4 regions of the Leisingera sp. JC11 genome follow, and region 4 is predicted to be linked to each of the others. Evidence: riboswitches for the same ligand, from Rfam matches in the RefSeq annotation. Region 4 holds a riboswitch; each other region holds the start of a gene.
The links. Region 4 has a riboswitch for cobalamin ahead of AB1A62_RS00895 (ABC transporter substrate-binding protein). Riboswitches for the same ligand answer to the same signal wherever they lie in the genome.
Positions count from the first base shown of each region.

Region 1 (5,570 bases), on a different contig from region 4:
TTCGGCGCTTCCGGCACGACCGAGACGCATTCCAGCATCTCGTCGTCCTTCCACGCCAGGGTTTCGTCCAGCGTCTCGAAGTTGGCCTGCAGTCCCATCCGCTTACTCCGCCGCGATCAGGTGGCGGCCGGTCAGCGCACGGGTCAGGTGCTCGGCATACCAGTTGGAGAACTGGATCACGCCGCTTTCCTGCACTTCCGAATAGGGGCCGGGCTCATAAGCGGGCGAGTTGATGCCCTGCTGGTTGTCCTCCACCACGATGCGGTCCTCGTCGTTGGTCGCGACCCAGACCTCGGTCAGCCGCTTCAGGTCATAGTCCTGGCCCTCGACCGCATCCTTGTGCACCAACCACTTGGTGGTGACTTCGGTCTCGGTCGGGCTGATCGGGGTCACCCGGAACACGATGGAATGATCCGGCAGGAAATGGTTCCAGGTGGTCGGGTAGTGGAACTTCAGCAGCGTGCCCGCATCGGCAAACGGCACCCGGCCCAGCTTCTTGGCGACAGCCGCCTTGCCGTCCATGGTATAGCTCTCAGCGCCCTCATTCAGCGGCATCCGCGCCACCCGGTACTGGCCGCGCGCGTCGATCTGGAACTGCGCCGGCACGCCTGCCGCCTCGATCCGGTCGAAGTGCTTCTGCAGGTGCGCCGGGGTCTCGCCGCCCTCGATACCGGTGACGGACGGATCCTCGGGGAAGGTCCGGCACAGCGAAGGGTGGTTGCCGCCGCAGTGATAGCACTCGCGGTTGTTCTCCCAGACCAGCTTCCAGTTGCCGTTCTCGATGATCGAGCTTTCATAGGCCACCTTGGCATTACCCAGGTCATGCGGCTCCAGATAGGGGCGGGCCACTGCGGCAAAGGTGTCAAAGTCCGGCGCCTCATCCGCCAGGCAGATGTAGATCAGACCGGCCAGGTCGCGGCAGTGCACCGGTTTCAGCCCGTGCTTGGAGGCATCGAAATCCGGCCCCATGTCGCGCGCCCACAGCAGAGAGCCGTCCAGCTCGTAGGTCCACTGGTGGTAGGGGCAGACCAGCTTGGGCGAATTACCTTTCTTGGCCTTGCACACAACCGACCCGCGGTGGCGGCAGGCGTTGTGGAACGCACGCACCTCACCATCGGTACCACGCACGATGATGACGTTGTAGGCGCCGACCTGATGGGTCACAAAATTGCCCGCCTTCGGGATCTCGCAGGCGGGAATGGCAAACAGCCACTCGCGGTAGAAGATCTGGCGCATGTCCAGGTCCAGCACGCCCGGATCGGTGTAAAACGCCTGTTCCAGGGAATAGTTTTTCTGACGGGCCACCAGTTTGGCCAGAATATCGCTGTCGTGAAGCATCTGCTTCTCTCCTTTGCCGCATCCCCGCGGCAGGTTGGCTTGGCTGCGGGCATGGGGAGAGAGATTGCAGGCCACGCGCCTGCAACCGCCCCGCCGCCGCCCGCGGTTGACGTTTTCCTGGCAAGGCTGGTTTCCGGACTGTCCCGGGGCCATTCGGCGGCGGGGCCTGGCACCTTCCCGAAGGATCTCCTTCAGTGGTCATTGCCATGCCTTGCCCGGGGTCACCGTTGCGGGGGCAGTGCCGGAGTTTCACCAGCTTCCCAATTCTCCGCCCCGAAGGGCGGCACCTTGCTGAGGCGGAAACTGCCCTAATCCCGGCGCAACGGCGAAGACAAATCCGACCCGCCAAAACCGGAAAAAGACATGCAGGTTTTCTGTACTGGCAACGGAATCACACGCCGGAATCTCAAACCGGCATCCGCCGGTCTATTTGCGGCAAGCGCTTATCTTTCACGCAGTTACGCAGGTTTCACGCGCCCGAATCGATTCGCCGGTGCCGCCGGACGCCCATGAAAAAGGCCGCCCAACCGGCGGCCTTTCCTCACTTCGATTTCCAGGTATCCAGCCAGCGCCGGAACCGGCCCTTGCGTTCGGCGATGGCGTCGCCCGCCGCATAAAGGCTGTCCTCGGCGCTTTCGATCATCGGGTCGATCCGCGCCTGCCGGAACCGGCGCCAGCGCACATAGATGGCCCACAACAGCGCCCCGAGCAGCACCAGGAAGATGATCGAAAACCAGTTGGTTGGCTTGTCCTCCGGCCCCGCCACCGGCTTGATCGTCACCGCATTGGGGAAGATCGACAGGAACTCGTTGCGCCAGCCGTAATGCAGCACCGCCACCCACTCCGGGTTCGCCTTGGTCGAGATGCTGTCATTGGCGTCCGTGTAGAGGTTCGCGGTGTCGAACTTGAAATAGGGCGGCCAGTTCCAGCCGGTGTCCTCGTTGCGGTAGACCATGTTGCGGCCGTTGCCGCGCACCGCCTGGATGAACTGGACATCGCGGTTGATCAGCTCTGCCGACTGGTCGTCCGGCTTGGACCAGAAGATCCGCGTCCAATCGTTCAGCTCCTGCCGTTCCTCATAGGTGTTGACGATGCGCACCACGTCGTACTGCGGCAGCGTGTAATGCAGGAAGGCGCCGAACAGCACCCAGAATGTAATCAGGAAAGCCCATTTGATGAAACGCATGGGGAGGAGCCTCACATGAAGTTAATGACGTAGATCAGGAGCGCCAGCGCCCCCAGCGGGATGATATAGACCAGGAGGATCAGCTTGCGCCGGAACGAGTTGTCGTATTGTTTCAGCCCCCGCTGGATGAAGGCCGCGCGGTCGCCGGTCAACCCCTTCTCTTTCCAGCGCCGCTTGAGCTTCAGCCGCCGCATCTCGCGCGAGTAGAGGGACACCGCGGCGTAGACCACGGTCAGCACCACAAGAAGGATCAGGAGCAGGCGGATAAAGCCGAACATCACTGTTGCTCCTGGGTTTTCACATCCAACACAGGTTCGCGCCCCGTCCCGAGGGGGGGCGTTTCACGCCCGCCGTCGTGCTGAAAGCACGCCTCCGGCATGACGGGGGCGGGACGGGCGTGAACCGAGCCGCAAGCGGCTCTGGAAGAGTGATACTTCTTAAAGCGCTCCATACTATCGCCCCCTCACCCGGTTCACAGCCCCCCAAGGGCCGACCCGCTCAACCACCCCCTTGCGCCGGTTTCGCGGCAGCCGGGGCATCCGCCCCTCCATATCCGGCTCATGCCCGAACAGTGCCTCGCGCGCGCCGGCCTTGTCCACCGCATACTCCCGCGCCAGGAACTCCGCCGCATAGGCCTTTTTCGTCTCCGGCCACCCTTGGTACTGGCGGTAGAACTCCTCCTTGTGGCAGATGAACATCTGCCGGAAGTCATGCGGGCACAGCTCTGCCAGCAGCATGTTGACCAGATCGCGGCAGGGCGTGTCCGACGCCCTGAGACTATAGAAATAGGCCGGATGGTCCGAGGTGATCCGCGGCCACTTGCCGCCGCCCTCGGCCCAGCGCACCAGCGCCGCCAGCCCTTCGAATTCTTCTGGCAGCTCGTCGGCATGCCGCGCCGCCATCCGCCGCAGGTCCGACCGCGACAGGCCCGACAGGTCCCGTCCCTTCTCCGTCAGCACGGACACGGCAAGGAACCCCATCTTCTGCCGCAGGATTGCTGCGCCATCGACACCGCGCGCCCGGATCACCGGCTCTGCCAGCCCGTTCAGCTCCAGGAACTTGGCAATCGCATTGCGCTGGGACAGATCAAACACATGGCGCAGCGGCACGCCTTCAGGCTTTGCCCCGCTGGCAATCACCGCCGGATGCTCCACGTCCTGAAACAGGTACAGCCCGCCGAAATGCGCGGTCCAGAAATTGCCCTGCTCAAAGACCTCATGCTCCAGATGCACCGGATTGCGGGTCACATCGCCGGTCTGTTCCGCGGTCGCGATCATCTGTTCGATCAGTTCATCGTCAAACCAGGCATCCTCCCCGGTCTTGAACCGCTCCACCAGCTCCGCCAGACGGTCCGCATGGCGCAGCGTGCCGCGGGTGGTATCCGCCTCGATCCGCACCTGCCGGATTTCGAACAGGCGCGCGGGCGAGGACACCTCAAACACCGAATTCACCAGCTCGCCGGCCACCGCATCGGTCGCGGTCAGCGCAAACAGCTGGCGCTCGTTGACCTCGATGAACCGGCGCAGGATGTCCCGGCTGGTGGAGAATTTCACGTGAAGCAGCGGGCAGCGCTTCTGCTCGGTCGACAGCAGAATGAACTGCCGGTTCACGCCCGCATGGTTCAGATAGTGATCATCCCCCAGCTCATCGCCGATTTCGGGCGAAAAGCCCGAGATATCGACGTGGAAATCCGTGAGGCTCGTGGTCTTGCCGGTCAGATGCTTCAGCGCGCGATTGTACCGCTCCACCAGCGCGGGCGAGGCCACATGGAAGAGATTGCCGAACATCAGGCCATGCTGGATGAGGCGTTTCATTTCGATCTTTCCACTTCAGAATAGTCTTCAAGTTCCTTTTTTAGCCGATCCCATTCAGCCTTGAGATAAGCATTCATTAGACTTGCCAACTCAAGAACCGACCCATGCAAATGTTCGTCTTGTGCATCTTGTAGCTCGCTAATCTTGCGCGCTAGAGCCTTCGCCTCAGTTTCCTTTGGATTCAAACGAAGCATGACACTAAAAATTTTTCTGTTGATCAGATCAATATCTGATCCTGCTCTAGCTTCAGGATTGCTTGCGATAGACAAAATATCAGAAAAATTGCCTCTAACCTCGTTTATCCAAGCTTGGCGAAAATCGGCTAGCTTCAGTCTCCGTGACAATTCGAGGTGCAACCTTCGCTCTCTAGCCGCGCGTTTTTCTGCAGCACTGTCAGAAATGTATTTTATGAGAAAGGCAGCAAACGGCAGAGCGACAACCGTCAGTAGAGACTGGTGATTTGTGATCCAAGAATTTACGTCCGTTAGGAATGCAGAAAAACCTGTAGCGTCCATTTATTTCACGCTCGCTCTTTTCACAGGCCACCGTTTCGCTACTTCCCCGCCCGAGGCGCTTGCGGCTCGGGCAGCGCCCGTCCGCCCCCCTGGGCGGGCGCTCCGCTTCCGCCCGCGGACAGGCTCTGCCCTCATGTCGCGCACAACAATCACCCCTTCCCCTCCAGATACCGCCGTTTGGCCTCTTCCTGCCGCCCGAAATCGCGCACCATGTTTTCAATCGCCACCTCATCCGACTTGTCGGCATAGCGGAACTCGCTGTCGGCGTAGCGGTTGATCTCCTGCACTACCATGTCGACCGTGATGGGCACCCGCAGCTCCGCAATCATCGCGGATTTGGTCTCGTAATCCTTGAACAGGAACAGCTCCGGGTTCTCCATCCATTCATCCGGCAGCTCGAAATCCATCGCCCGGACCTTGACCGCATCGGTGATGTTCTTGATGGCGCGCCCGGTGAACCGCTCATCCGCAGCTTGGATCGCCTTCAGGTACGTCCCCAGCTTGGCCAAATCATCCAGCGCGCCGATCTGATCCTGCACCCGGCCAAAGACCTCCATCAGCCCTGGCTCCTGCGGGCGGTTGTGTGCCTCGAACGACCGCGCGACGGCCTTCTTGATCTCCTGCGCGCCGTACAGATCATGCTCGCCCAGCGGGATCGCATGGTTCTTGCCCATCAAGAGCGTCAGGATGTCGATGTAATCCTCCCGCGTCTGCGGC
Region 1 covers NZ_JBFCVS010000004.1:82,153-87,722, forward strand. The annotation lists gene AB1A62_RS06015 (hybrid-cluster NAD(P)-dependent oxidoreductase) at 1-98, opposite strand, end outside; gene AB1A62_RS06020 (aromatic ring-hydroxylating dioxygenase subunit alpha) at 103-1,338, opposite strand; cobalamin riboswitch at 1,445-1,644, opposite strand; gene AB1A62_RS06025 (DUF1523 family protein) at 1,880-2,524, opposite strand; gene AB1A62_RS06030 (hypothetical protein) at 2,536-2,802, opposite strand; gene AB1A62_RS06035 (DUF6638 family protein) at 2,977-4,338, opposite strand; gene AB1A62_RS06040 (hypothetical protein) at 4,335-4,853, opposite strand; gene AB1A62_RS06045 (ATP-binding protein) at 5,003-5,570, opposite strand, start outside.
Region 1: it holds a riboswitch for cobalamin, as region 4 does, so the genes downstream of both, AB1A62_RS06020 (aromatic ring-hydroxylating dioxygenase subunit alpha) here and AB1A62_RS00895 (ABC transporter substrate-binding protein) in region 4, are expected to answer to the same signal.

Region 2 (5,570 bases), on a different contig from region 4:
TTGAAGCCAAGCTTCAGCCGGTCGGTAACCAGATAGTCGCCTTTCAGTTGCAGTGTATTGCGGCGGATGCCGTCTTCTTCACCGCCATCGCCCGAGGTGTCATAGCCGTCGTCATTGTCATGGGCGAAGCTGAAGGCGATACCGCCGCGTTCGGTCCGCGACGAAACCCGGGCCGAGGCCCGGTAGCCGTCGGACCCCGCTTCCACGCTGCCGCCGTATTCCGTGCCGATGCCGCCGGACTTGGTGATGATGTTGATCACACCGGCCGAAGCGTTGGAGCCGTAGAACACCGATTGCGGGCCGCGCAGGACTTCGATCCGCTCGATATTGGCAGTGTCCAGGCCGGACAGAATGTACTCGCTGTCACCGCCCGAGGCTTCGACGCCGTCGATCAGGATCAGCGTGTGATTGGCTTCTGCGCCGCGGATGCGGACCTGGGTAAAGCTGTCGCCGGAGCCGCTCACCATCAGGCCGGGCACTGAACGCAGCGCGTCCTGAACGGTTGTGATGCCGCGTTTCTCGATTTCTTCGCTGGTTACGACAGTGGCTGAGCGGCCGTACTTCTGGGCCTCGACCGGCGTAAAGCCGCCGGAGACGATGATCTCTCCCAGATCGGTGACCTCGTCATCCTGGGCGGTTGCGATTACAGGTGCGGCGGCCAGGGCCGCGGCCAGGGACAGGCTTGCCTTGCGCATATTCCATTCCTCCCGGCCCGCGCAGCAAGCACAGGCCAAGCGGCTGCCCATGCCGGGCAGCACGTTCAAAATTTGGGTCTTTGGAAGGCATTGCCCCCGCAGACGGTGAAAACTGCCACCACTACGGAAGTCCGTTGTCCTTGGCGCGCCCCGCACCCGGACAGGGTGATCATCCTGGCAGGTCTCCTGACTCGCGGGTCGAGGCTTTGCCGCGCCTTCCCGCCCCTCGGGGCAGTGGCATATCGCAGCATTGCTCTCCGCTCACAGTTGCGGGGGCAGTCACGGATTCGGCGCCTGTTGGCTACACCTCACCGTGTTCCCTTTTAACCGGGTGGTCTCCCAGCCGGACCAGAATGGCCGGGACTTAGGCAAACTGAACTCATTCTGTCAAGCGGGAGAATTCGCCACCTGAGTACAAATGGTCCCGGGCTGGCATCCATAACGCCAAAGCCGCTTTGCCATGTTTTGTGTGATGACGATTGATAAAGCACTCAACAAGTTGCGAAAGGCAGCGGCCATTGCTTGATCCTTTGATCGAAACATGCCCGTCTGTTGATCAGCGCAGCGCAGCCGCAGCCAAAATCTTCCACGCCAAACCCGCTGATGTCCTGAAGACGATTCTCTTGACTCGGAAATTCCGTTTTGTCATTCAGCCAAGGTGACCGGTTCCGCGAGTGTTTCAATGCGCAGCGGAAGAAATAGGGAACACGGTGCGGCGTACCCAAAAGGGACCAAATCCGTGACTGCCCCCGCAACTGTGAGCGGTGAGTGACGCTGAAAACGCCACTGGGAACATCCCCGGGAAGGCCAGCCGAACCAGGACCCGCGAGTCAGGAGACCTGCCGGACGCGAGGACTGAGGCTCCGCTTGCGGGGGTTCTGCCCTTTTCCACCGGACGCCGGGGTGCGCGTCTGGCGCGTGTGCCGTTCAGGCGTTTCCGTGCCGCTACTCCCCGTTGTTCATTCCTGATTGCAGGTGTGCCTGCGTCGTCGAATGAGGACGAAATGAAACTGAACTATCTGGCCGCAGCCCTGGCCGTTTCCCTGCCGGCCGCCGCGTCGGCGCATTTCCAGCTGAACTACACCGAAAGCGCGCTGATCGAGAAGCCGGGCGACGTGCCGATGGGCCTGGTCTTCTGGCATCCGATGTCCAATGGCCACGCCATGGACATGGGCACGCCGGAAGAATTCTTCATGATCCACAAGGGCGAAAAGACCGACCTGTCGGACCGCCTGGAGCCCGCCACCTTCAAGGGTGCTGAGAACGAAGCTTCGGCCTACAAGGCGTCCGTGCCGGTGAAACGCTCCGGCGACTATGTCGTGGTGACCGTGCCCTCGCCCTATTACGAGGAAAGCGAAGACATTTACATCCAGCAGATCTCCAAGGTGGTGCTGAACCGGAATACTCTGCCCACCGACTGGGACCAGCCGGTGGGCCTGGCCACCGAGATCCTGCCGCTGAACAAGCCCTACAACGTGATCGTCGGCTCCACCTTCTCCGGTCAGGTTCTGGCAGACGGCAAGCCGGTTCCCGGTGCCGAAATCGAAGTCGAATTCATGGCGGCTGAACCGGACCTGGAGAAATTCTCCACCACCAGCCCCTCCGTGGGTGAAATGCCGGGCGGCGCGATTGTTGCCATCGCCGACCAGAACGGCGTGTTCTCCTTCGGCATTCCGAAGGCAGGCTACTGGGGCTTTGCGGCCTTGGGTTCCGGTCCGGCGACCGAGCACGACGGCAAGGAACTCAGCCAGGATGCTGTGCTGTGGATCCGTGCTGAAGAGCTCAAGTGAAAGTAGACCGATGCATATCGTAGACGGCGCACTGTCGAACCCGGTTGTGATCGGCGGCGCGGTTGCCGCCGTCGGCGGTATTGCGATGGGTCTGCGCAGCCTGCCGCTGGAGCGAATTCCGGCGGCGGGGGTTCTGTCGGCCAGTTTCTTTGTGGCCTCGCTGATCCATGTCCCGATCGGCCCCAGTTCGGTTCACCTGATCCTGAACGGGCTGGCGGGGCTTGTCCTGGGCTGGGCCGCGTTTCCGGCCCTGTTTGTCGGCCTGCTGCTGCAAGCGGTGTTCTTTGGCTTTGGCGGACTGACTGTCCTGGGTGTTAACGCCGTCAATATCGCATTGCCTGCAGTTCTCGTTGGGCTGATGTTCCGGCCGCTGGTGGCGCGCGGCTCTCCCCTGCAGGGAGCGATCTGGGGCGGCATCGGCGGCGGCGCAGCGATTGCTGCCACGACCCTCGCTGTCGCAGTTTCTCTGATGCTGTCAGGCGATGAATTTATCCTGGCAGCCAAGCTTGTGTTTTTTTCCCACATCCCGGTGATGGTCATCGAAGCGCTGCTGACCGGCGCCGCCATTTTCCTGGCCCGGCGGGTCAAGCCCGAGCTGTTTGGTGACACGAAAGGAAGCTTGGCATGATCCGCTCCTGCGTTTTGATCCTCGCCCTGCTGGCGCCGCTGCCGGCATTGGCGCACAACGTGATTTCCGCTGTGTTTCCCTCGGGATCGGACATTGAGGGCGAGGTTGGCTTTTCCAATGGTGAAATGGCGCCGGACTTGCTGATAGAGGTTTTTGACCAAGCTGGCGGCAAACTGGGCGAAACCAGGACAGACACCGACGGTTTCTTTCTGTTCACCCCGTCAGAGCCAGTGACGCATATCTTTCGCGGCGACCTTGGCGCCGGCCATGTCGCCGAGGCAATCATGGACGCCGCAGAGGTCGCACAGATCATGGGGCAAAGCCCGAGCGCAGCGGCGCCTGCAGCGGCCAGCACCGCTGCAATCCCGTCGGCTGCCACGGCTGCAGGCCTGTCCGACCAAGCCCGCGCTGAGCTTGCCGCCATGATGCGCAATGAATTGCGCCCGCTCCGGCAGGAGCTGACCGCGTTCAAGAACAAGTCGGATTTTCAGTCGGTGCTTGGCGGCATCGGCTACATCTTTGGCCTGTTCGGGCTGGGCTTCTACATCGCCGCACGGCGCAAGATCGGCAGCATCGAATGACCTATGTTCTGACTGGCGACGAAAAACCGCTCAGCGGCATCGGCGCCTTCCGGGCCAAAGTTACCACGCTTGATCCTCGGATGCGCATCGTGATGACCGCGGTCTATGCTGTGGTGGTGGTCTCCCTCAGCAATCTTTGGGTGCTGTCGGCCGCGCTTGGCCTGTCGATGTGGCTGCTGGCCTACTCCGGCCTGCCGCCCCGGAAAACGCTGAAACGGATGGCGATGATGGACAGTTTCATCATCTTCATGCTGGTGCTGCTGCCGTTCACCATACCCGGCACACCGGTCTTTTCCGTTTGGGGGCTGGAAGCAAGCTGGGAAGGCCTGCGGCGCGCGGCCGAGATTGCCCTGACTGCAAATGCCGTCATCCTGGCGGTCATGACGCTGGTTGGGTCTATGGAACCCGTGACCATGGGGCATGCGCTGTTTGCCCTCAAGACGCCGGAACGGCTGGTGCATCTGATGATGTTCACCATCCGCTACATCGATGTCCTGCGCGAGGAATACCAGCGTCTGCGCACGTCGATGAAACTGCGCGGTTTCCGCCCCGGAACAAACTGGCACACCTACCGCAGCTACGGCTATCTGGTGGGTATGATGCTGGTGCGCGCCATCGAGCGGTCGGAACGCATTCTGGCAGCGATGAAGTGCCGGGGGTTCTCCGGCCGCATCATCCTGCTGGAAGACTTCCGCCTGGGCAGGTCCGACCTGTTGTTTGCCGCGGCTCTTACCGCCGCTCTTGCTGCCCTGATCTGGGCCGAGGCCATCTATGCTGCTTCTTGATCTGAACAACATCCACTTTGCCTATCCGGGGCTGGACCCGGTTCTGGAAGGCGTGTCGATGCAGCTAAACGCGGGGGAGCGGCTGTCGATCGTCGGACCGAACGGAGCCGGAAAATCGACGCTCCTGAAAATCATCATGGGGCTGATTGCCCCGGCCAGCGGTACCGTCGCGGCATTTGGAAAACCTTGCAGCAGCGAAGCGGATTTTCATGAGATGCGCCGCCGCGTAGGTTTTGTCTTTCAGGACGCCGATGACCAGCTTTTCTGCCCGACAGTGGCCGAGGATGTGGCCTTCGGCCCGCTGAACCTGGGCAAGTCCAAGCAGGAGGCCCTGGCCATCGTTGACGCTGTGCTGTCCCGCCTGGGGCTGATGCACCTGCGCGACCGGGTCACTCACAAGCTGTCGGGTGGCGAGAAACGGCTGGTGACACTGGCCACGGTGCTGGCCATGGAGCCGGACGTGCTCATTCTTGATGAGCCGACGAACGCGCTGGACCCAAGCAACTACGCGCGGCTGACAGAAATCCTGAAGGGGTTGGACCAGGCGATCCTGCTGGTCAGCCACGACCCGGAGTTCCGCGCACAGGTTGCCCCTAAAGAGTATCACTTGAAGGACCGGGAACTCGTACGGGTTTAGGACACACGGGTATCCGGGGCGCGTCGGGGGCCAACAAGCACCGTTGCTGCCAATCATGTTTCTGTCATCCAAATGAGCCTGCGAAAGCCAGAACAGTTGACCTGGGCTCTGGACACATTGTGTTTCCAAGCTTGTAGATAACAGTGCTGCGAGTGCGATGGCGGAGACGAAGACCTTGGGGTGTCTGCCGTAGCGGGTTGCCGCACGCCGCTAGTCCTTGAGCCTGCCGAACATGGTTTCGGCCCGATTGAGCCGCTTTTGGCGGAGCTTTTACTATCGAACTGTGATCTTGCGCTGCTGCCGGCCCGGGATCACGCGCGTATCCCTTTGTCTTTCAACGCTTCTCTGAACCGGTCGGAATCGTATACCCGGTCTCCGAGCGGCCAGTCGATCTTCGGCAAATTGCTCAGAAACCATCGTCCCGATGGGCCAAAGGCCAGCCATGCATTAACAA
Region 2 covers NZ_JBFCVS010000004.1:267,472-273,041, reverse strand. The annotation lists gene AB1A62_RS06815 (TonB-dependent receptor plug domain-containing protein) at 1-695, opposite strand, end outside; cobalamin riboswitch at 854-1,063, opposite strand; cobalamin riboswitch at 1,342-1,557, shown strand; gene AB1A62_RS06810 (DUF4198 domain-containing protein) at 1,700-2,485, shown strand; gene cbiM (cobalt transporter CbiM) at 2,496-3,113, shown strand; gene AB1A62_RS06800 (cobalt ABC transporter permease) at 3,110-3,694, shown strand; gene cbiQ (cobalt ECF transporter T component CbiQ) at 3,691-4,479, shown strand; gene AB1A62_RS06790 (ABC transporter ATP-binding protein) at 4,466-5,116, shown strand; partial or broken gene AB1A62_RS06785 (transposase) at 5,255-5,526, opposite strand.
Region 2: it holds a riboswitch for cobalamin, as region 4 does, so the genes downstream of both, AB1A62_RS06810 (DUF4198 domain-containing protein) here and AB1A62_RS00895 (ABC transporter substrate-binding protein) in region 4, are expected to answer to the same signal.

Region 3 (5,570 bases), 150 kb from region 4:
GATGTCGCAGACAAAGGCGTCGATGCGGGTGATCGCCTCGGCGGGGGAGGTGTCGGGGGTGAGGCCAAGGTCGGCCTCTACCCCGGTTCCCTGCGCCTCGGCGCGGATGTCGCCGATCAGCCGGTCGCGGCGTGCGGGATCAAGGCCGTCGGCGGTGGAATACTCGTCCAGCAGGCTTTCGAGCCGCGCCATGCCCTCGGGCAGGTTTGTCTGCGCCAGCGGAGGGGGCAGGTGGCCGATGGTGACGGCGCCGATGCGGCGCTTGGCTTGGGCAGCCTCGCCGGGGTCATTGACGATGAACGGGTAGGCGACTGGCAGCGGGCCGGTCAGCACCTCGGGCCAGCAGGCGCCGGAGAGCGCCACCGCCTTGCCCGGCAGCCACTCCAGCGTGCCGTGGGCGCCGATGTGGATCAGCGCGTCGGTTTGGCTGCGCAGCCAAAGGTAAAAGGCCACATAGGCGTGGCGCGGGGTGCGGTCGAGGTCGTGGTAGTCATCGACGCGGGTTTTCACTTCGCCGCGTTCGGGCTGCAGCGCGATCAGGGCGTTGCCTGCGCGCAAGGCCTTGAAGTGAAAGGCGCCATCGCGGCAGTCTGCGTCTTCTTCCGGAGTGCCCCAAGCCTCAGTCAGGGTGTTTTGCAGGTCCTGCGGCAGGGTGGAAAGGGCTTGGTGGTAGTCCTCCAGCGGGACGCTGAGCGTCTCTTCCATCAGCCGCAGGCCGGTGTTTTCCAGCGCTTCGACGGCGTAGCCTTTGGCGGAAAGTTCGCGCAGGATCTCATCGCAGGAGGCCAGCGCGTCCAGCCCGACGGCATGGGCAAGGTTGTAGTCGCGGCCGGGGTAGGTGGAGAGGATCAGCGCCAGGTGCTTTTCTGCATTCGGCAGTTTGGCGAGGCGCAGCCAGCCCTCCACGCGGTCGACGGCAGCCTTGATGCGGTCCGCATCGGCGCGGTGGGCAAAGCGGGAGTACTGCAGATCCGGGTCTTTCCTGCCCGGCGATTTGAAGCTGACGACGCCTGCAAAGATGCGCCCGTCAACCTCCGGCAGGACGACGTGCATGGCGAGGTCGGCGGGCGACAGCCCGCGGTCGGCCTCGGCCCAGTCTTTCTTGCGTGCGGTGGAGAGGGCAACCTGGAACACCGGGCAGCCGGTGGCGGAGAGCGGCGAGGCGCTGCCGTCGGTGCCCTGGGCCGAGAATGCAGTGGCGTTGATGATCGCAGCGGGGGCCAGCTCGGGAAGTTTTGCGCGCAGCCAATCGGCGGCAGTGGGGGCCTTGAGGCTGGCGGCGAAGGCGCCATAGGCCGCATAGCCGCGGGCGCGCAGCTCTGCGATCAGCGCATCCACCGGTGCGGTGTCGGCAGCGGTGAGGTAGGAGCGGTAGAAGCTCACCAGCACCAGCGGTTTGTCCTGCGGCGGCAGGTCGGCCAGCACGCCTTTGGCCGGGTCGTAGAAGCCGTGCTGAGGCATCGTCTTGAGGCCGAGGACAGGGCCTGCGTAAAGGCCTGCTGCCAGCGACAGCTGCGCAAGTGCTGCCTGGGCTGCGACGGCGCCGCCGGCGTCGCACAGGGCTTGCAGGCGGCGCAGGGTGGAGACGGGCAGGGTGGACAGCTCATCCAGCCGCGCATCCTCGCGCCCGTCGGCAGGCAGAATGGCCAGCGCAATGCCCTTGCGGCGGGCGAGGTCCTGCAGGGTGGCGAGGCCGTAGGACCAGTAGCTTTCACCGCCGATCAGGCGGACGAGGACGCCCTTGGCGCCCTCCAGCGTCTGTTCCGCGTAGACGTCGACCGAGAGCGGGTGCTTGAGCGCCACCAGATTGGCGAGACGCAAGCTGGGCAGCTTGCCGTCGGCGCGGTGCCAGCCCGCCGCGAAGGCGCCGAGATCGCTGTCGGAAAACGACAGCACCACAAGGTCCGCGGGCGTCTGCCCGAGGTCCTGCGGGGTGTCGGTCTCGTCAAGGCCGTGGCTTTCGCGGAAGATGACGTGCATCAGTTTCTGCCCTTCCCGGCCAGCAAAATGGAGTCCCGGGGCGGAAGCCCCGGATCGCGCCCGACCCGCCCCCATGGGCGGGCGCGATTGCGCCCATCCCGGGACGGGCGCGATCCTTTCCGCTCATGAAGTTTAGGGGTCGGAAGCATAGCTTACGCCCCCAGCTCGGCGCGGATGGCCTGTTCGTCGATGTCGTCATGTTCGGCGATGACCACCAGGGCGGTCTTGCGCGGCTGCGCGCCCCAAGGCTGATCATACTGGGCGCGCAGGCGCTCGCCCACGGCCTGCAGCAGCATCCGCATCGGTTTCCCCTCCACCGCGACATAGCCTTTGACGCGCAGGATGTTGCGCTCGCGGGCGAGTTTCACGATGGCATTCTGCAGCGCTTCCGGGTCGGAGACTTCGCCCATTTCGACAACGATGCTTTCAAAATCGTCATGCTCGTGGTCGTGGTGGCCGTCGTGGTGGCTGGGGCGGGCCTCCAGATCGTCTTCGGCCGCCGCGTTCAGGCCCAGGATGATGCGCGGGTCGATGACACCTTCGCTCATCGGCAGGATCGGCAGCTTGCGCGGCGCTTCGGCCTCGATCACCGCACGGGCCTTCTCGACGCCTGCGTCGCCGGCCAGGTCGGCCTTGGACAGCAGCACGATGTCGGCGCAGGAAATCTGGTCCTCAAACACTTCAGACAGCGGGGTTTCGTGGTCGATACTGTCATCGGCCTCGCGCTGGGCCTGCACGGCGTCCAGGTCGGGGGCGAACTGGCCCTTGGCGACCGCCTCGGCATCGGCCAGCGCAATCACGCCGTCAACGGTGATGCGGGAGCGGATCGCCGGCCAGTCAAACGCTTTCAGCAGCGGCTTGGGTAGTGCCAGGCCGGAGGTTTCGATCACGATGTGGTCGGGTTTTTCCGGCAGGTCCATCAGCTGCTCGATGGTGGGGATGAAGTCATCGGCCACGGTGCAGCAGATGCAGCCGTTGGCCAGCTCCATGATGTTTTCCGCCGGGCAGTTCTCGTCGGCGCAGGATTTCAGGATGTCGCCGTCCACACCGGCGGTGCCGAATTCATTGACCACAACCGCCAGGCGCTTGCCCTGCGGGTTCTGCATCAGGTGGCGGATCAGGGTGGTCTTGCCCGCACCGAGGAAGCCGGTGATGACGGTGACGGGGATCTTGTTGAGGTCGCTCATGTTTACTCCTCGGAGAAGAACTTGGCCGGCGGGATGCGGGCAACGGATTGCTTGCGGAAGGTCTGCGGGCGCTCGCGCCAGGGCACGACGCCGTCCGCAGTGGCGGCATAGGCGGCAGCGCCTTCCAGGATATCGGGGACATGCTGATCCGGGTCGAGGTCGCCGTAGACATAGGTCCAGCGCTCTGCGCCGCCGACCAGCGCAACGGCGCAGCCGCGCTTGCAGGAGGACAGGCATTCGACACCGCGCAGGCGGACGCCTTCGGGCATCCCGGCTTCTTCCAGGGCTGCGTGCAGGATGGCGCCGGGGCGGGCGGCCTCGGGATCGGCGCCCTCGCGGCGGCAGGTGAGGCAAACGGTCAGCGTGACCGGTCCCTGGGTGCTGGCAGTCTTGCCTGCCATTTCGTCAGCCATCAGCGCGTCTCCTGTCGCGGCAGGGCTTGCGGGATGGCCAGAAAGGAACTGTGTCGTGCCAGTCCCTCACCCGGTCGCAGAACACCCCGTCTGCCCGTTGATCTCTCTCTCTCGCTGGCAGGTCTCCCGGCTTGCGGATGCCAAGGCGCGGGGCCTTGCCGGCCATCCTGCCTTCCCGGGGCTTTCCCAGTGGCATGGCGGCCTCATCCGGTCACGGTCGCGGGGGCGGCTGTGCTTGAGCCTCAGCGAGGCCTTCACATTCCCTCTTCGCCTGTTTTCACAGGAACCAGCTGAACCCCCTTGCGCTATGGCGGGCTTCTTTGTCAAGACATGGGGTCAAACAGCTGGAGAGCCCCCATGAGCGAAAAGTCTGAAACCGGCATCTCAGAGGAAGAAGCCGCCCGTCACGCCTCCAAGATGGCCAAGAAGAAGGCCGCGCGCGACCGGATGATGAAGACCAAGGAAGGCGAGAAGGGCCTGATCATCGTCCACACCGGGCCGGGCAAGGGCAAATCCTCCTCGGGGTTCGGCATGATCATGCGCTGCATCGCCCACAAGATGCCCTGTGCCGTGGTGCAGTTCATCAAAGGAGCCTGGCAGACCGGCGAGCGGACGCTGATCGAGGAAAACTTCAGCGATCTGTGCCAGTTCTACGCGATGGGCGAGGGCTTCACCTGGGAAACCCAGGACAAGGCGCGCGACATTGCCGCCGCGCAGAAGGGCTGGGAAAAGGCCAAGGAGATGATCCTCGACGAGCGCAACACCATGGTTCTGCTCGATGAAATCAACATCGCGCTGCGCTATGAGTATCTTGACCTGGAGGAGGTGCTGGAGTTCCTGGTGGAGCAGAAGCCGCCGATGACCCATGTGGTGCTGACCGGGCGCAACGCCAAGGAAGAGCTGATCGAGATCGCTGATCTGGTGACCGAGATGGGGCAGATCAAACACCCGTTCCGCGCCGGCGTGAAGGCACAGAAGGGCGTGGAGTTTTAAGATCTTTCGCCCGGCCGGCAGGCCGGGCAGCGCCTCCGCTCGGGTTCGCACGCCTCTTCGCGTTATGCCGCGAGCTGTGACGCTTTTCCTTGAATATAGGCATCCACAGCCGCGCGCTGGGCTTCATCCAGCCGCAGCCCCAGCTTGGTGCGCCGCCACAGGTAGTCGTCTCCGGTCCGTACCCATTCGCGGGCAATCGCCCAATCCAGCTCCCGCGCGGTGATTGTCGCGCTGAAGTCCTGCCCCATATCAGCCGCGGATTTGGCCTCGCCCAGCACCTCCCAGGCCTCGGTGCCATAGGCGCGGATCAGGCGGCGGGTTCCGTAGGGGGTCAGGAACGGATAGTCCGCTGCGAGTTTGCTTTGCAGCTTTTCCACATCCGCCACCGCAAAATCGCCGCCGGGCAGGGCAATGCCTGCGGTCCAGTCCGCGGGCAGCTGCGGGAACACCTCGCCGATCTTTGCCAGCGCCGCCTCTGCCAGCTTGCGGTAGGTGGTGATCTTGCCGCCAAAGACGTTGAGCAGCGGCGCCTGGGCCTGATCCAGCGTCAGCACATATTCACGTGTGGCCGCAGTAGCAGAGCTGGCGCCGTCATCATAAAGAGGGCGCACGCCGGAGTAGGTCCAGACGATATCCTCGCGCTTGAGCGGCTGATTGAAGTATCCGGAGGCGAAATTTATCAGGTACTCCTGTTCGCTTTCGGTGCATTCCGGCGCGGTGTCCGGGTCAGCGTGGTCCGCATCCGTCGTGCCGATCAGGGTGAAGTCCTCCTCATAGGGAATGGCAAAGATGATCCGCCCGTCGGTTCCCTGGAAGAAGTAGCAGCGGCCGTGATCGAACAGTTTCGGCACCACGATATGGCTGCCTCGCACCAAGCGGATATTCTCGCGGCTGTTCTGGCCCAGCTTCTGATGCAGCACGTCTGCGACCCAAGGCCCGCCAGCGTTGATCAGCATTTTCGCGCGGCGCTGATGGGTGTCGCCGGTGGCCTGGTCCT
Region 3 covers NZ_JBFCVS010000001.1:332,633-338,202, reverse strand. The annotation lists gene cobN (cobaltochelatase subunit CobN) at 1-1,980, opposite strand, end outside; gene cobW (cobalamin biosynthesis protein CobW) at 2,133-3,167, opposite strand; gene AB1A62_RS01645 (DUF1636 domain-containing protein) at 3,170-3,580, opposite strand; cobalamin riboswitch at 3,679-3,886, opposite strand; gene cobO (cob(I)yrinic acid a,c-diamide adenosyltransferase) at 3,938-4,573, shown strand; gene glpD (glycerol-3-phosphate dehydrogenase) at 4,636-5,570, opposite strand, start outside.
Region 3: it holds a riboswitch for cobalamin, as region 4 does, so the genes downstream of both, AB1A62_RS01645 (DUF1636 domain-containing protein) here and AB1A62_RS00895 (ABC transporter substrate-binding protein) in region 4, are expected to answer to the same signal.

Region 4 (5,570 bases):
CTTCCTCGGGCCCTCGGGCTGCGGCAAGACCACTCTGCTGCGCGCGATTGCGGGCTTGGACCTGCAAACCAAGGGCACGGTGACCCAGGGCAGCCAGGATGTCTCCAACCTGCCGCCGTCAGAGCGCGACTTCGGCATTGTGTTTCAGTCCTACGCGCTGTTCCCGAACCTCACGATAGAAAAGAACATCGCCTTCGGCCTGGAAAATGCGGGCCGCAGTAAGCAGGAAATCAATGCGCGCGTCGCAGAACTGCTGGAACTGGTCGGGCTGCCCGATCAGGGCCGCAAATACCCGGCGCAGCTGTCCGGCGGCCAGCAGCAGCGGATTGCCCTGGCGCGCGCCATCGCCACCAACCCTGGCCTTCTGTTACTGGATGAGCCGCTGTCGGCCCTGGACGCCAAGGTGCGGGTCCACCTACGCCACGAGATCAAGGAGCTGCAGCGCAAGCTGGGCGTCACCACCATCATGGTGACCCATGACCAGGAGGAGGCGCTGGCCATGGCCGACCGCATCGTGGTGATGAACCACGGCGTGATTGAGCAAGTCGGCTCCCCGACCGAAATCTACCGCGAGCCCGCCAACCTGTTCGTGGCCGACTTCATCGGAGAGATGAACCAGATCAGCTCTTCCGTTGCCAAGGGCGGCCGTCTGGCAGTGGGGGAAAAGACCTTTGCCTGCCTGCCGCATGAATTTACCGACGGCACCCCGGTCATTGCCGCCATCAGGCCCGAGGACGTGATCCCGCATGAGGCCGGCTACCTGGAAAGCAGCGGCAACCGCAACTGCATCGACGTCCAGTTGGCGGAAATGGAATTCCTCGGCTCCTTCTGGCGCTGCCGCCTGACTAATGACCGTTTCGGCGGCAAGGAACTGATTGCCGACTTCTCCATCAACGCGGTGCGGCGCCTGGATCTGGAGGCCGGCTGCCAGATGGAAATCGAACTGCCTGACAACCGCCTGATGGCCTTTGCAAAAGCCGGGCAGGGGGCGTGACGCAGATGACTGAAACCACTCAATCCATCATGCCGGCAGGACCGGTGATCAAGGGCAAGCTCAGCCGCGACGACATCATCATGCGCGGCAGCATGATCATCATCGCGCTTTACCTGGTCGTGTCGCTGGTTTTCCCGCTCTATGCGATGCTGTCGAAATCCTTCTCCACCTACCGGGTGGAGCTGTCGCAGTATGAATTTCAGGTCAGCGACGAGGCGGGCCAGTTCGACGGCATCATCCTGACCGGCGCGGACCTGAACGCAACCAGCGGCACCTTTGCCGATGCCGACCTGTCCACCGGCGCCGACGGGCGGCTGCCGGTCACCGGCTTCTTCCCGGACTTCAGCTTCCGCAGCCCGGTGATGTACCAGATCCGCAATACCACCGGCACAGGCCGCTTCCTGATCGGCTCCAACCTGCAGACCGGCACCGAATGGGTCACGCTCGACTCCAACACGTTCCGCCGGGTGCAGCTGCGCCCCGTGCAGGCGCAGGGGCTGGACAACTTCGTCTCCTACTTCTCGACGCCTGCGCTGTTCAACTCGATCAAGAACTCGCTGTGGATCGCGGTCCTCAGTACCGTTGTCACCGTCTCGCTTGCCTTCTGGTTCGCCTACGCGCTGAACCGCAGCTGCATGAAATACAAGGGGGTGTTCCGGCTGATCGCCATGGCGCCGATCCTGGTGCCGTCGCTGCTGCCCGGTATCGCGCTGGTCTACCTGTTCGGCAACCAGGGAATGATCAAGGAGCTCTTGTTCGGCGCCAGCATTTACGGCCCCATCGGCATCGTGATCGGCTCGGTCTTCTTCACTTTCCCGCATGCCTTCATCATCATCTCAACCGCGCTGGCGATCTCTGACGCGCGCCTCTACGAAGCCGCCGCCAGCTTGCGCTCCACTCCCTGGCGCACCTTCTGGACCGTCACCGTGCCCGGCGCACGCTATGGCCTGATCTCGGCGGCCTTCGTGGTCTTCAACCTGGTGATCACCGATTTTGGCCTGCCCAAGGTGATCGGCGGCCAGTTCAACGTGCTGGCGGTGGACATCTACAAGCAGGTGATCGGCCAGCAGAACTTTGAAATGGGCGCGGTGGTCTCGGTGGTGCTGGTGATCCCGGCAATCCTCGCCTTTGCCATCGACAGAATGGTGCAGTCCAAGCAGGTGGCGCTGCTGTCGGCACGCTCGGTGCCTTATGAGCCGCAGCCGAACAAGAAGATGGACCGTATCTTCTTTGCCTATTGCACCCTGATCGGCATCTTCATCGCCGGGCTGCTGGTAGTCTGCCAGTTTGCGGCGCTGATCAAGTTCTGGCCTTACGACCTGAGCCTCAGCCTCAACAACTACCAGTTCGACAGGATGGATGGCGGTGGCTGGGGATCCTATGTGAACTCGATCAAGCTGGCGCTGATGACGGCTGTGGCTGGCACCGCGGTTGTGTTTTTCGGCGCCTATCTGGTGGAGAAGTCCAAGGGCTTCCGCACCGGGCGCGCCATCTTCCAGATGTTTGCGATGCTGCCGATGGCAATCCCCGGCATGGTGCTGGGGCTGGCGTATATCTTCTTTTTCAACAACCCCGCCAATCCGCTCAATGCGATCTACGGCACCATGGCGATCCTGGTGGTCTGCACCGTCACCCACTTCTACACGGTGTCGCATCTGACGGCTGTGACTGCATTGAAGCAGATGGACCGGGAGTTTGAATCCGTTGCCGCCTCGCTCAAGCAACCCACGATGAAGCTGTTTGCCCGCGTCACGGTGCCGGTCTGCCTGCCCGCGGTGCTGGACATCTCGATCTACCTGTTTGTCAACGCAATGACGACGGTGTCGGCGGTGGTGTTCCTCTATTCGCCCAAGACCACGCTGGCGTCGATTGCGGTGCTGAACATGGATGACGCAGGCGATATCGCCCCGGCAGCGGCGATGGGGATGATGATCTTCTACACTAACGCGCTGGCGCGGATCATCCACCTGCTGGCCTCCCGCGGCATCCTGCGCCGCACCCAGGCCTGGCGCAGCCGCTAACCGCGGTTTCCGCCGGGCAGCCTGAAGAGGCCGCCGTTGCCGCCGGCCCCATCGCGGCCGCAACGCAGGAGCTGAACGGCGGTGCCCAGGAGCCGGGCTGCTGACCGGGTCCGCAGCGGGGGCGCGGGAGGCGGCGGTGCCTTCCGCCGCAGTAAACTGGCGCAGTTCTCTCTTGGCTTCTGAAGGCCCCCGCAGCAGGCGGGGGCCGCACAGCCAGGATTGAAGTTTTCCGGAATCCGCTGAAGTTTTTCTTGCCGCAACGGAAGTGATGCGCTACGCGCGCTTTACCGGTCCCGCAAGGGCTAAGAGGGAATCCGCGGTGCCAGCCGGCGCCAAACGGAACTGCCCCCGCAACTGTAGGCGGCGAGTGCTGTGCCATGATGTCACTGGATCCACGCGGTCCGGGAAGACGGCGCAGGCAATGACCCGCCAGTCAGGAGACCTGCCGGTGAAAAACTGAAGCACACCGGACGGGGTTGTCCGGGGAGGTTGCCGGCAAGATGCGCCGCCGCTGTCCGGCGCCGCAAAATGGGGCCAGATACCCAGCCTTGCCGGTCAATGCCCTTTCACCCGTTCTCCGGTCATTGACATATGGAGATCGAAGATCATGTTCCTGCGTTCCGGCCTGATGGGCCTTTCCTTCCTTGCGGCCGCTCAGGCTGCTGCCGCCAGCGAGAGTTTTCCGCTGACCATTCAAAACTGCGGTGAGACCGTCACCTTCGAGGCGCCGGTTGCGTCTTCCGTGACCGTTGGCCAGGCCGCCACTGAAGTGCTGTATGCGCTGGGCCTGGGCGACAAGGTGCTGGGCACCTCGGTCTGGTTCAACGACGTGCTGCCCGAATATGCCGAGCTGAACGACAAGGTCGAACGCCTGGCCGACAACGACCCCAGCTTTGAAAGCGTGGTGGCCAAGCGCCCCGGCCTGGTGGCAGCCCAGTATGAATGGCATGTCGGCCCCGAAGGCGTGGTCGCCAAGCGGGAGCAGTTCCACGACCTCGGCATCCCGACCTATGTGATGCCCGCTGATTGCGTCGGCAAGGACAACACCACCGGCGGCGACGGCACCCGCACCCGGATGTTCACCACCGACAGCCTTTATCAGGGCATCGAGGAACTGGCCGCGATCTTCGGCGAGGCTGAGAAGGGCGCTGAGCTGGTTGCCGACTACAAGGCGCGCGAGGCTGCAGCTGTTGCCAAGGCACAGGAAGTTGCGCTGGAGGATGCTTCCGCCGTGTTCTGGTTCTCTTCGCCCGAAATGGAAAGCGATCCGTTCGTGGCCGGGCAGAAAGGCGCCCCGGGCTACATGATGCAGCAGCTGGGCCTGAAGAACGTCATCGAAACCGACGAGGAATGGCCGACCGTTGGCTGGGAAACCATCGCCAAGGCCAACCCGACGGTGATCGTGATTGCCCGCATGGACCGCCGCCGCTTTGCCGCTGACGACTACGAGAAGAAACTGGAGTTCCTGCGCACCGATCCGGTCGCCAGCCAGATGGACGCGGTGAAGAACGACCGTATCGTGGTGATGGATGCACAGGCGATGGACGCCACCATCCGCGCCATCCCGGCGCTGGAGGATCTGGCCGCTGAACTCAGCGCGATCGGCAACGGCGAATGAGCGCAGCCGCCGCAGTCGCATGGCAGGGCTTCCGGGGCGCTTGCCTGGCCCTGCCGGTGCTGGCCGCGGCGGTTCTGGCAGGCGCAATGATCGGGGAGACCGCGCTTGCGCCTGACCTTGTCCTGTCGGTTCTGGCCAACAAGCTGGCCGGGGCAGGCCTGCCGGTGGATCCGGTGGACCAGGGCATCATCTGGAGCTACCGGCTGCCGCGGGCGCTGGTGGCTGCGGCCTGCGGGGCGGCGCTGGCGGTCGCCGGGGTGGTGCTGCAGGCCTTGCTGCGCAATGCGCTGGCAGACCCCTATATCCTTGGCATTTCCGCCGGCGCCTCGACCGGGGCGGTGGCGGTCACCATTGCCGGCCTCGGCGGCGGCGCCCTGTCGCTGTCCTTCGGCGCCTTCAACGGGGCGCTGCTGGCGTTCGGCTTTGTCGCCATTCTGGCGCGGGCCGCCGGGGCAGGGGGCAACCGCGCCGCAGCGGCGCAGATCGTGCTGGCGGGCATTGCCGGCTCGCAGCTGTTCAATGCGCTGACCGCTTTCATTATCGCCAAATCCGCCAACGCGGATCAGGCCCGCGGCATCATGTTCTGGCTGATGGGCAACCTCAGCGGCGTGCGCTGGCCGGACGTGTGGCTGGCGGTGCCGCTGGCCTTGGCGGGCTGGATGATCTGCCGGTTTCACGCGCGCGCCCTGGACGCCTTCACCTTTGGCAGCGACTCCGCGGCCTCGCTCGGCATCCCGGTCCGCCGGGTTCAGGTGGTGCTGATCTTTGCCACTGCGCTCACCACCGCGGTGATGGTGTCGATCGTCGGCTCGATCGGCTTTGTCGGCCTGGTGATCCCGCATGCGGCGCGGTTCCTGGTCGGCCCAGGACACCGCAGGCTGATGCCGGCCGCGGCGCTGACCGGCGCCGTGTTCCTGATCGCTGCCGACATCGTCTC
Region 4 covers NZ_JBFCVS010000001.1:180,664-186,233, reverse strand. The annotation lists gene AB1A62_RS00905 (putative 2-aminoethylphosphonate ABC transporter ATP-binding protein) at 1-994, shown strand, start outside; gene AB1A62_RS00900 (putative 2-aminoethylphosphonate ABC transporter permease subunit) at 1,000-3,015, shown strand; cobalamin riboswitch at 3,287-3,480, shown strand; gene AB1A62_RS00895 (ABC transporter substrate-binding protein) at 3,623-4,633, shown strand; gene AB1A62_RS00890 (iron ABC transporter permease) at 4,630-5,570, shown strand, end outside.